Regions from separate parts of the Pseudalkalibacillus sp. R45 genome, predicted to be linked through region 1. Evidence: riboswitches for the same ligand, from Rfam matches in the RefSeq annotation. Region 1 holds a riboswitch; each other region holds the start of a gene.

Evidence for each region. A riboswitch is a leader RNA that binds a small molecule or an ion and turns the genes downstream of it on or off. The one in region 1 is predicted to bind S-adenosylmethionine.
Region 2: linked by a shared signal. The riboswitch ahead of ACTWQL_RS02665 (bifunctional homocysteine S-methyltransferase/methylenetetrahydrofolate reductase) and the one ahead of metK (methionine adenosyltransferase) in region 1 are both predicted to bind S-adenosylmethionine.
Region 3: linked by a shared signal. The riboswitch ahead of ACTWQL_RS23830 (YezD family protein) and the one ahead of metK (methionine adenosyltransferase) in region 1 are both predicted to bind S-adenosylmethionine.

What each region holds. Positions count from the first base shown of each region.
Region 1 is NZ_JBQQCL010000001.1:92,111-95,821, reverse strand. Features, by position in the region: gene pckA (phosphoenolpyruvate carboxykinase (ATP)) at 419-2,002, opposite strand; SAM riboswitch class I at 2,291-2,384, shown strand; gene metK (methionine adenosyltransferase) at 2,599-3,711, shown strand, end outside.
Region 2 is NZ_JBQQCL010000001.1:533,008-536,718, forward strand. Features, by position in the region: gene ACTWQL_RS02660 (ABC transporter substrate-binding protein) at 1-1,126, opposite strand, end outside; SAM riboswitch class I at 2,217-2,330, shown strand; gene ACTWQL_RS02665 (bifunctional homocysteine S-methyltransferase/methylenetetrahydrofolate reductase) at 2,494-3,711, shown strand, end outside.
Region 3 is NZ_JBQQCL010000030.1:20,844-24,554, forward strand. Features, by position in the region: SAM riboswitch class I at 622-725, shown strand; gene ACTWQL_RS23830 (YezD family protein) at 836-961, shown strand; gene ACTWQL_RS23835 (STAS domain-containing protein) at 1,106-1,939, shown strand; gene ACTWQL_RS23840 (TraR/DksA family transcriptional regulator) at 2,142-2,579, shown strand; gene ACTWQL_RS23845 (hypothetical protein) at 2,635-2,916, opposite strand; partial or broken gene ACTWQL_RS23850 (S-adenosylmethionine decarboxylase related protein) at 3,020-3,711, opposite strand, start outside.

The DNA.
Region 1 (3,711 bases):
TTTGCTTTTGGGTTTACCTTCATCTCAGTCATCTATGGATGGATATGGTTCATGTATGATTTTATCAAATTCAGTTCCTTCAATTTTAATGCTTTTTATTTGGCTTTTGCGATGAGCTGTTTATGGTATGTTACGTTCAAGGACAGAAGGGAATGGTAGACCTGCTGATGATCACGCATACAGGCGACCTTATGTACACGAACCTTATTTAAAAATTAGAGGACACCAGAGACCTTATTTACTGAAAACCTTCATGAATCAGCTTCGAATTTGCCAAATAGCGGAATAGTTGTCCTCTAATTTTTAAAATCACCCTATTTTGTCACAAATAACGGAACAGATGTCCTCTATTTCGTTTCAAACCTAATTGAACAAAAAAAGGAGTGCCCTCGAAAGGATCACTCCTAAGTGATTGAAATTATACAATCGGTCCTGCGTTTTTAATATCTGAACTTGCGTTTTCGAACTTATTGAAGTTTTCCTTGAATTTCATTGCGAGTTCTTTCGCTTTCTGATCATAGGCTTCTGGGTTATCCCAAGTTTTCTTAGGTTGCAGGACTTCACCTGGTACACCAGGGCAGCTCGTAGGGATGTGTAGTCCGAAAATCGGATCAGTGACCGTTTCAGCTGAACGTAACTCGCCTTCTAAAGCGGCTTGCACCATCGCGCGCGTGTGTGTCAAGTCCATTCTCTTGCCTACTCCGTATTCACCGCCAGACCATCCAGTGTTAACCAAGTAAACATCAACATCATGCTGAGCAATTTTTTCACCGAGCATTTTCGCATATCTTTCAGCATGCAATGGAAGGAATGGAGAACCGAAGCAAGTGGAAAATGTCGCTTGTGGTGAAGTGACGCCACGCTCTGTTCCTGCAAGCTTACTTGTATATCCTGATAGGAAATGATACATCGCTTGTTCTTTTGTCAACTTGCTGATCGGAGGCAATACCCCGAATGCATCTGCCGTCAAGAAGATGATCGTATTCGGATTTCCTGCAACGCTTGGTGTTATGATATTTGGAATCGCATCGATCGGATAAGCTGCACGAGTATTCTCTGTCAAAGTCGTGTTGTTGTAGTCGACCAATCGTGTGCACTCATCTGAGACTACGTTTTCAAGGACTGTTCCGAAACGGATCGCATTCCAGATTTGCGGCTCTTTTTCTCGAGAAAGGTTGACGCATTTTGCGTAGCAGCCACCTTCGATATTGAAGATCCCATTGTTTGCCCAACCGTGCTCATCATCACCGATCAGACGGCGGTTAGGGTCTGCAGATAGTGTTGTCTTACCAGTTCCACTTAAACCGAAAAATAATGCAACGTCACCCTCGACGCCAACATTCGCTGAACAATGCATGGAAAGGATGTCTTGTTCCGGAAGCATATAGTTCATAACCGAGAAAATCGATTTTTTGATTTCGCCAGCATATTCAGTTCCACCGATAAGTACAATTCGCTTTTCAAATGATATGATGATGAATGTTTCAGAGTTTGTACCATCAACTTCAGGATCAGCGTAGAAACCAGGTGCTGAAATGACCTGGAACTCTGGGGTGAAGTCGTTTAAATCGCTTTCATTCGGGCGTATGAAAAGTTGACGTGCAAATAGATTATGCCATGCATATTCGTTGATGACTTGCAGTGGAAGTTGATATGCTTTATCCGCACCGGCAAATCCCTGGAATACGAATGTTTCGTCTTTACTTGTTAAGTATTCGATGACTTTTTTATATAAGTTATTGAACTTCTCTTCATCAATCGGCTGATTGACTGAACCCCAATCAATCTTATCTTTTACAGAAGGTTCCAAGACAATGAATTTATCCTTTGGAGAACGTCCAGTATATTTACCCGTTTCAACTTGAAGTGCGCCTGTTGATGTAAGGACGCCTTCATTTCTAGAAATCGCACTTTCTACTAATCTTGGTGTCGCTAAATTCTTGTGTGTTGTTTCTTTACTTAATAACTCATCGGTAAGAGAGCTGAATTGTGCTGTATTCATATAAACCATCCTTTTTCACTTAAAGTTTAAACCAATACTTCGCTTAACTCGGAATTAGTATAACATATTTATTTTAATAATGTATACTATTTTTCCGTATTTGTGACATGTTAAACCTTAATTAGGATATAAATAGGCGTGAGGCTTAATATTGTAAAAATGCTTTGTTAAAAGCATCTCTTAAAATCGTAATTTTACCCATATATTGTGTGCGGAATATCCTCAATTACAGTGGGAATTCCGTTGACATAGTATGGGTACTGCGATATGATATTGCGAGAACGGCTACTCTTATTCCGAGTAGGTGGAGGGACAGGCCCAATGAAACCCAGCAACCGACACCATGATAGAGGTGAAAAGGTGCTAACCTGAAAAATAAGAGGGTGAAAGGTATACAACGAACCACCTTTCCTCTGAACAGGAAAGGTTTTTTTTCGTTCAATAGGCAGAATCCTTTTAAAAAAAGACTGAGAAGAAAATTGTTATACATGCAGCAGTTTTCCTATATATTATGAAACTTTGTTGCACTTTCTCATAAGGAAATGAGTACCGTATCAATTAAAACGATACTTAAAGGTCGTTGAGGAGGTTCCGTAATGGCAAAAAGCAGACGTCTATTCACATCTGAATCAGTTACAGAAGGTCATCCGGATAAAATTTGTGACCAGATTTCAGATGCGATTCTAGACGAAATCCTAGCAAGTGATCCAAATGCGCGGGTAGCGTGTGAAACATCTGTGAATACAGGGCTCGTTCTGGTTGCAGGTGAGATCACGACTTCTACTTATGTAGACATACCGAAAATTGTCCGTGAAACGGTGAAAGGGATCGGTTATACACGGGCGAAATATGGTTTCGATTATGAAACGTGTGCAGTTCTCACATCCATCGATGAACAATCTGCTGATATCGCACAAGGTGTCAACCAGGCTCTTGAAGCAAGAGAAGGGTTGATGACAGAAGAGGAGATTGAAGCAATCGGTGCAGGTGACCAAGGATTGATGTTCGGCTATGCGTGTAACGAAACGCAAGAATTGATGCCGCTTCCCATCTCCTTATCACATAAGCTTAGCCGCCGTTTGACAGAAGTACGTAAAAATGAAGTTGTTCCATATTTGCGTCCAGATGGCAAAACACAGGTAACAGTGGAATATGATGAAAACGGTCACCCGGTACGAGTGGATACGATCGTCATCTCTACTCAACATCATCCTGAAGTAACCCTTGAGCAAATTAAACGTGACTTGAAAGAGCATGTCATCAATCCTGTCGTGCCTTCTGAGTTGATCGATGAGAATACCAAATATTTCATCAACCCGACAGGACGTTTCGTCATTGGTGGCCCACAAGGGGACGCAGGACTAACTGGCCGTAAAATCATCGTCGACACATACGGAGGATATGCACGCCATGGCGGTGGTGCCTTCTCAGGTAAAGATCCTACAAAAGTTGACCGCTCTGCAGCTTATGCAGCGCGTTATGTAGCGAAGAACATCGTAGCGGCTGGGTTAGCTGAAAAATGTGAAGTACAACTCGCTTATGCGATCGGTGTCGCTCAACCTGTATCGATCTCAATCGATACGTTTGGCACTGGCACTGTATCGGAAGAGAAGCTTGTTGAGCTTGTTCGGACGAACTTCGATCTTCGTCCTGCAGGAATCATCAAGATGCTTGATCTTCGACGCCCGATCTATAAACAGACTGCAGCT
Region 2 (3,711 bases), 440 kb from region 1:
CTTTCATCTCTTCAGGTACAGCTTCGTCGCTTAAGTACGCATCCCAGATTTCTTCATCATTGATGAGTGGAATACTTCTTGCTACAGGGACTCCTGCATCTTTCCGGTCGAACCATCCTTCTTTAGAGAAAGTCAGCCATTTTAAAAATTCATAGGAAGCTTCCTTATGTTTCGAACTCTTTGAAATGCCGACATAATCCGCAACCAATGGTACTCTGTGACCATCAACGCCTGGAACCGGGAGGACTGTCCAATTGAATTTGTTGTTATCTGTATTGCCTTTCAATCCCCATGTCCCGTCATAACGGATTCCGACTTTTCCAAGTGTCCACGGGTCCTTGTCCTTCCCGTACCACTTATCTCTTTCCTCTTGTTTATAAACAGTAGGACTGACTTTATCCTCATTCCACAGCGTTTGGATATAATTCTGGGAATCTACATATGCCGCAGAACTGAAGTTGTATTGCTCGCCATCCCAGGTGCCCCATTCTAGTGAATTATCAAATTGAACAGGCAGTACTTCACGGAATCCTCTAGGATTTAAAAAGCCGAATTGATGTTCATTGTAGTTGGTCAACTGTACTGACGCCTTCCTCAAATCATCTAGTGTCCAGCTGCTGTCAGGTACAGGAACATTTTCTTTTTCAAACAAGTCTGTATTAAGGAGCATTACGATAGCATGCATTGAATGAGGCATTGCGTATTGATGACCATCATAATTTGCGGTTTTGAGAACACTTTCAAAGGTATTCTCAGGATTGTAGTCTTCATCTTTTTCTAAGTAAGGGGTTAAGTCTTCCAACCACCCATTTGTTATAGCGGTCGGTACGCCGAATGTCCATAAAACATCCGGAAGTTTTCCTGCTGCAGCTGCAGCTGAGAGCTTTTCGTTCCAAGGCCATCCGAGCGACTTATCTTGTTTCAAATCAATATTCGGATGTGCTTTCTCGAATGCTTTGATGACTTGATCGACTTCCTTACTGTCTTGCCAAGTACCGTAAGTGATTGTTACCTTCTCACCAGAATCAGATGCCTTTTCTTCAGATTCGGAATCTTTGTTTTTCGATTCTGAACTTGCTCCTTCATTGTTCGAGCAACCTGCCAGACCTGCAGTAAGAATTAGCAAAACGACTAGTAAACATTGAAATAACGGTTTTACCTTCAATCTAATCCCTCACTTTGTGTTTTTTTCATTAGGCTCTGTGATTCTATATGTTGTTTCAGCGAAATCCACCTTTCCGATGGCGTTCCGCAATAATAAGAGCCTTTCATGACTAAACTAGTGCGATCCAACTTTGAAAATATTAAAAACGGTCGCTCCCCCTTTCAACCTGTGAATGATTTGGCTATAAACTTGACTGCTACATACATTGAAACGTATCGATAAAAACGTATATTTTTACCCTTTCATATTCGTGCTGGAAAACACTTTCTAAAAGGGAAAAATAACAATGCATATTATTCGTTTCATTCCAGAGAAAAACCAGGCTTATATGTAGGTTCATCGCAGTATGTAAATGCCTTGTCCGATTGAGATATCGGCATACTTTCTCCAGAACAAACGACAAGGTGAAAATGTTAGTATTCTATCAAACGAAACGACTTAGTTTTGGATTGTTGCTTCTGATGTCCCAATCCAAAAATCGCCAATTTTCTACATCACTATTTCGCCTCGTCGTCGAAACGTTTCGATAATCTTATATAAAAAATTACCATGAAAGCCTTTTCAGTTCAAGAGTTTTTTGAAAATTTTCTAAATTATTAATTCGACAATTTTTGTAATGTCCTGTCTTTTATAGACAATATAGGGCTTTTACAGTTTTTAAAGAAATGAAAAACTAAGGGTTGAATGAAAGTCGGACCTTATTCGGAAAGCACATGGAGGATATCGAGAGTTCTTGTCTGAATACAGCCTTTATTGGGGCAGCCAAAGAACTTTTACACCTCTCTCCTGTCCCATTTCAGCACTTTTTGGGACAGGCAAAGGGATTTTTCATGCTCTCCTGTCCCATTTCAGCATGATCGAAATAAAAATCACACCTTCCCCTCAACAGCGAATCCAAGTAAACCTCATCAGTAATGAATAGGAAGCTTACGGATCGCCAGCCGAAAGGGACTGAATTTTGTAGAAATCAACAAAACTAACATACTTTCTTTAAAAAGGGTTGAACTCTACAACGATTTGTTGTACAGTTAATAAAATTTAAAAATTCTGTTTCTTATCCAGAGAGGTAGAGGGAATGGCCCGATGACACCTCAGCAACCTTCAATGTGCAAACATTGAAAAGGTGCTAATTCCATACAAGTGGATTCACTTGTAAAGATAAGAAGAACGACCGTGCATTTTAAAGTCTTCTTCTTATAAGAAGGCTTTTTTCTTTTTATAAGTGCAACTATTGGCTTCAGCCTACGCCTAAGGCTTGGCCTCGCCTAGTTTTCTTTATCTGGATCAGCAGGACTCGAAAAAAACAACAATGTCAGCGAGGGATTCAAATGGGAATTTTAGATGACTTGAAGCAAGATAAAATCTTGATTGGTGATGGCGCGATGGGGACGCTCCTCCATTCGTACGGCTCTGACTGGTGTTTTGAAGAATTGAACTTATCACATTCAGATCAAATCTTTAATATCCACCGGGCATATATCGAAGCAGGAGCAAATATCATCCAAACGAATACATACGCGGCCAATTATATTAAACTCGAACGCTATGGTCTACAGGATCAAGTAAAGGAAATCAATACAGCCGCTGTCCGGTTGGCCAAAAAAGCTGCCGGAGATCACGCATATGTGGTCGGTACAATCGGGGGAATCCGTGGTATCAAGCCCCACACGATCACCATGGATGAAATCAAGCGAACGTTCCGTGAGCAATTGTACTGTCTCCTTTCAGAGGACCTTGATGGTATTTTACTAGAAACGTTCTATGATTTAGAAGAATTGGAAACAGTCCTGTCAATCGCCCGAAAAGAGACGGCACTTCCGATCATTGCACAAGTGTCATTGGAAGAGACCGGTTATATGCAAAATCGTACAAACATTACAGAAGCGTTTACCAGGCTTGAATCACAAGGTGCAGATATCATCGGCATCAATTGCCGGCTCGGTCCTTATCACATGCTTTCAACATTGGAAGAAGTACCGCTCCCAAAGCAGGCATATTTGTCCGCCTATCCGAACGCAAGTCTTCCGTCGTATGTGGATGGAAAGCTGCACTATGAGAGTGATGCTGACTATTTTAAAGAGTGTGCCCGTTCTTTCAGAGAACAAGGGATTCGATTGTTGGGCGGATGCTGCGGTACGACGCCTGCCCATATAGAGGCGTTCTCGAATGAACTTGAATCTGTACCGCCTATAAAAGAAAAAGAGGTCAAAAAACGGCAGACACCCCAGGCTGCTGTTCAATCTGTAGACCCAGGACCTCCTCCCCTTCATGAAAAAATAAAAAAAGAACAATCGATCATTGTTGAATTGGATCCACCCAGAAAACTCGATACCACCCGCTATATGGAAGGTGCCAAAGCGCTTAAAGATGCAGGTATCGACGCGATAACTCTTGCTGATAACTCGCTGGCATCCCCGAGGATCTGCAACACTGCCGTCGGTTCCATCGTCAAGGAACAGATCGGTCTCCGTCCCCTCATCCACATCACTTGTCGGGATCGGAACTTGATCGGCCTGCAATCTCACATCATGGGACTTCACACGCTC
Region 3 (3,711 bases), on a different contig from region 1:
TACACCGCACGAAGGAAAAGCGATTGCTTTTTCGAGGAACTAATGGCTCAGCCTACGGCTTGGCTTTGCCAAGTTTTCTTTATTTGGTCCTCAATAGGAAATGACCTTTCATAGAAAAATGGATTTAAGCTCCCTTTATGATCAGGTTGTAAAGGGTCTCATGTGCTCCTTGCCAAAGTGCGCACTGTAAAAACGTTTAATCCACATTTTCAACCCCTCTTTTAAATCTCCAATAATCTATTATTTCAGAAACGGAAACAATTCGAGTAGAAGGGAGTTAAGAGTAAGTACGGTAACTGATTCACACTGGCACGACCGAGGAGTCGTAAGGACGAAAGAGAGGAAGGGCTTTCGTTGTTTGAGTTATTTTTAGCAAATCATATGGGTTGTATAGTGGATACACATATGTATTGATACATCGCTATCCACCAGTTTAAGGAGCATGGATCTCGCTGATGTGAAGTTGTTTGATCTCACGGAATGACTTTTCCAGCGTTACATATTTCATAGTATGGCAAGTGATTAATTCATACTATACCAATAGGAATTTATGGCTAAATTTCAATTTATGATTGACAGTCACTTTGATCATGCTGTAAAATTCAAAAAAATAAGTTGATTCACTTATCACGAGTGGCTGAGGGACTGGCCCTGAGAAGCCCGGCAACCTGCTTTTGCAAGGTGCTAATTCCAGCAAAATGGAAATCCATTTTGAGAGATAAGGTACATACACATTTGATGTACTTTTAATTAGGTCTCTCATTCTGAGGGGCTTTTTTATTTACCTTATCCGAGTACCATCCCAAAAGAGAGGAGAATAAGCGTGGCAAATGAATTGGAATCTATAACACCAAAATTGAACGAAATGCTGAAAACCATGAAATTCGGGTCTGTCACTTTGGTCGTACAGGATGGAAAAGTCATTCAAATTGAAAAGAAAGAAAAAGTGAGAGTGAAATAACAAGGATTTTACCAATGTGCTTTCCGAAGTTAAGACTGACTGGGTTTCTTGAAATAAAATTTGTCCTCAAGGTTCGATTAATTTAAAATAGGAAGAGAAAAAGAAAATAACACCTATTAAACGAATTGCGGAGGTCATGGCATCGTGCAGAGAAATAAAGAACTACATGATTTTCTTTTCAATAAAGCACCACAACTTACAGATGATTGGTATAACTCCCTGGATAAAAGCGATCCGACAGGTGTTTATTCATCTACTGATCCTGAAGTCATTCAAAAGTTGAAACAGCAAAATTATGAGTTTCATCTGAATCTGATTGGAATTTTTATAAAAGAAGAATCAGAGTTCTTCAAGGATTTCGAGGAATGGGTGATTGCTACTGCGAGGGATAAGGAACACATTGAAACACCGACACATTTTGTCATGAGGGAATTCATACGTGTACGGAAACAATATTTGAACCTAATTAACGATTTTGTAGCAGCCTCTCCAGGTAAATATACAAATGAACAAATCGATTTGTGGAAAGATATGATCATAAAAGAATTTGATATTGCTATGGTTCGATTTACAGAGGAAAAGAATAACTATCTGAATGATCAGTTGATGGCTCAAAAAGCGATGATCAATGAGCTTAGTTCTCCTGTGATTGATTTATCTCACAATGTTGGCCTGCTCCCGATTGTCGGCGACATCGATACGCATAGGGCTAAGGCGATTCTTGAAATTACCTTGAAGCAATGTGAAGAACGGAATATTGAACGGTTGTATATTGATTTATCGGGTGTTTTCATGGTGGATACCATGGTCGCACACGAAATATTCCAATTGATCTATTCGTTACGGTTGTTAGGTGTTTCTACGACGTTATCGGGAATACGTCCTGAAATCGCACAAACAGCAGTGCAATTGGGCATCGATTTTGAGAATGTGAAAATGACCTCTAAATTGTCGATTGCATTAACGGAAGATGATTGATGTTCAATTTTATAGCAGGTTTCAATAAAAGGCGCTCACTAAGCGTCTTTTTTGATTTTGATTTCTCCGAATTCACTCCCATTCCGCGCAAATAATGATTTAAACCGACTTGGTTCTAAATTGCCACAATTAAAAGGAGGTAACTGGAAGTGTGTTTACCTTCATCTGTGAATGGGAAAGGTTCAAAAAAGGAGGAGGAATCATGGCTTTAACTGATAAACAAATAGAAGATTTCAAATCACAATTACAAGAAATGAAAGAGGAAGTTTATCAACGAAATCAAAATAGAGAAGAAAACGTTGATTCTGAACAATTGAAAGGCAATGATAACCATATGGCCAATGCTGGTACTGCAGAGTACGAGCATGCAAGAGAAATGGCACTGAACCAAAATGATGAACAATTGATAAATGAAATCGATGAGGCCTTACAACGGATTGAAGAAGGCACTTACGGTGTATGTATCGACACCGGTGAAGAGATCTCCATTGAGCGCTTGGAAGCAGTACCTTATGCAAAGAGGACAATTGAAGCACAAAAAGCATATGATGAAAAGAAAAACCCAGGTGATGAAAGACTCAATACGAAACATGAAGACACCTCAGAAATGATCAGTCAAATCGAAAATGAACATAAATAAGTAAAAGGAAATAAATCGGGAGGGTTCAACGACTCTCCCGAATAAGTTCGCTTCCTCAATTTTCAACATTAAATTCCTTCGGATTGTTCTCTCCACCTTTTTTAGCGATCTGTCCTGCCTGATTTGCGTTTTGACCGCCTTTGACGTTTATCTGACCTCCCTGGTTAGCATTTATACCATATTTTCCGGCAATTTGTCCGCCTTGAGAAGCAGTGTAATAATCTTTGATGATTTTACTATCCTTGATATAGATATTGACGATCTTAATACAACAGTCCTTCTTATTTTCAAATCTTTTTTTATGATCATGTTTTTTGAGATGGTGTTTTTTTGGCATTAAAAATAGGGCCTCCTCTCAGTATCGATACTATTAAATATATGCTAGATTGATAGATTTGAATGTGCTCTCGACTACACCCTGTTAAATTCTTACGATCGACTCTTTTCCGGTCCAGAAGAAGTCCTTCTGTAAGTTGATTTTCTCCAATTACAAAGTCCTTCATATAATGTTTTAAATAGTTTCCATAACGAGAATTTGTTTGAAGCATCAACTCGTCAACAAAATAGATCCCCTTTTCAATATGGTCTAGCAATAAAGTGCAAGTTCCTGAATAAATACCGCAAGCAACTTGAAAATAAGTAGCGTTCGTCTGAAATTGATCATAAATCTTCCCGTTGTCCATCACATTATACATATAAACTTCTCTTGTATCATATACCAAAAGGACTCCGACCAGATCTTCCCCATCAAGTGGTAATTTGGAAGGATCGAGTACTTCCATTTCAAAATCCCAAATTCGATCAACGTCTGAAAGATTATTCCTGATCAAGTTTGTCGTATGATCGTTCACTTTGTAAATGAATCCGGTTTCGATATTGAATCGTGTACCAAGAGTGTAAACCTCTTCATGCGGCATCAAGCAGCCTTCGAATTGTTTCTCACCCAATGTAACATTGAAACCTAGCTCATATGGTTGATGATATAAGTAAAGGGGAGTTTTGTTTTTCATGAACATAGGGTAGCTCATGATCGCTTCATCAAGAAAGCATTCAGGTAACCAAGAGGTATAGACAACATCCTCTTTCACATCAGCTTGTCCGGTATAAAATGAAGTGTCTTCTTCCACGATAT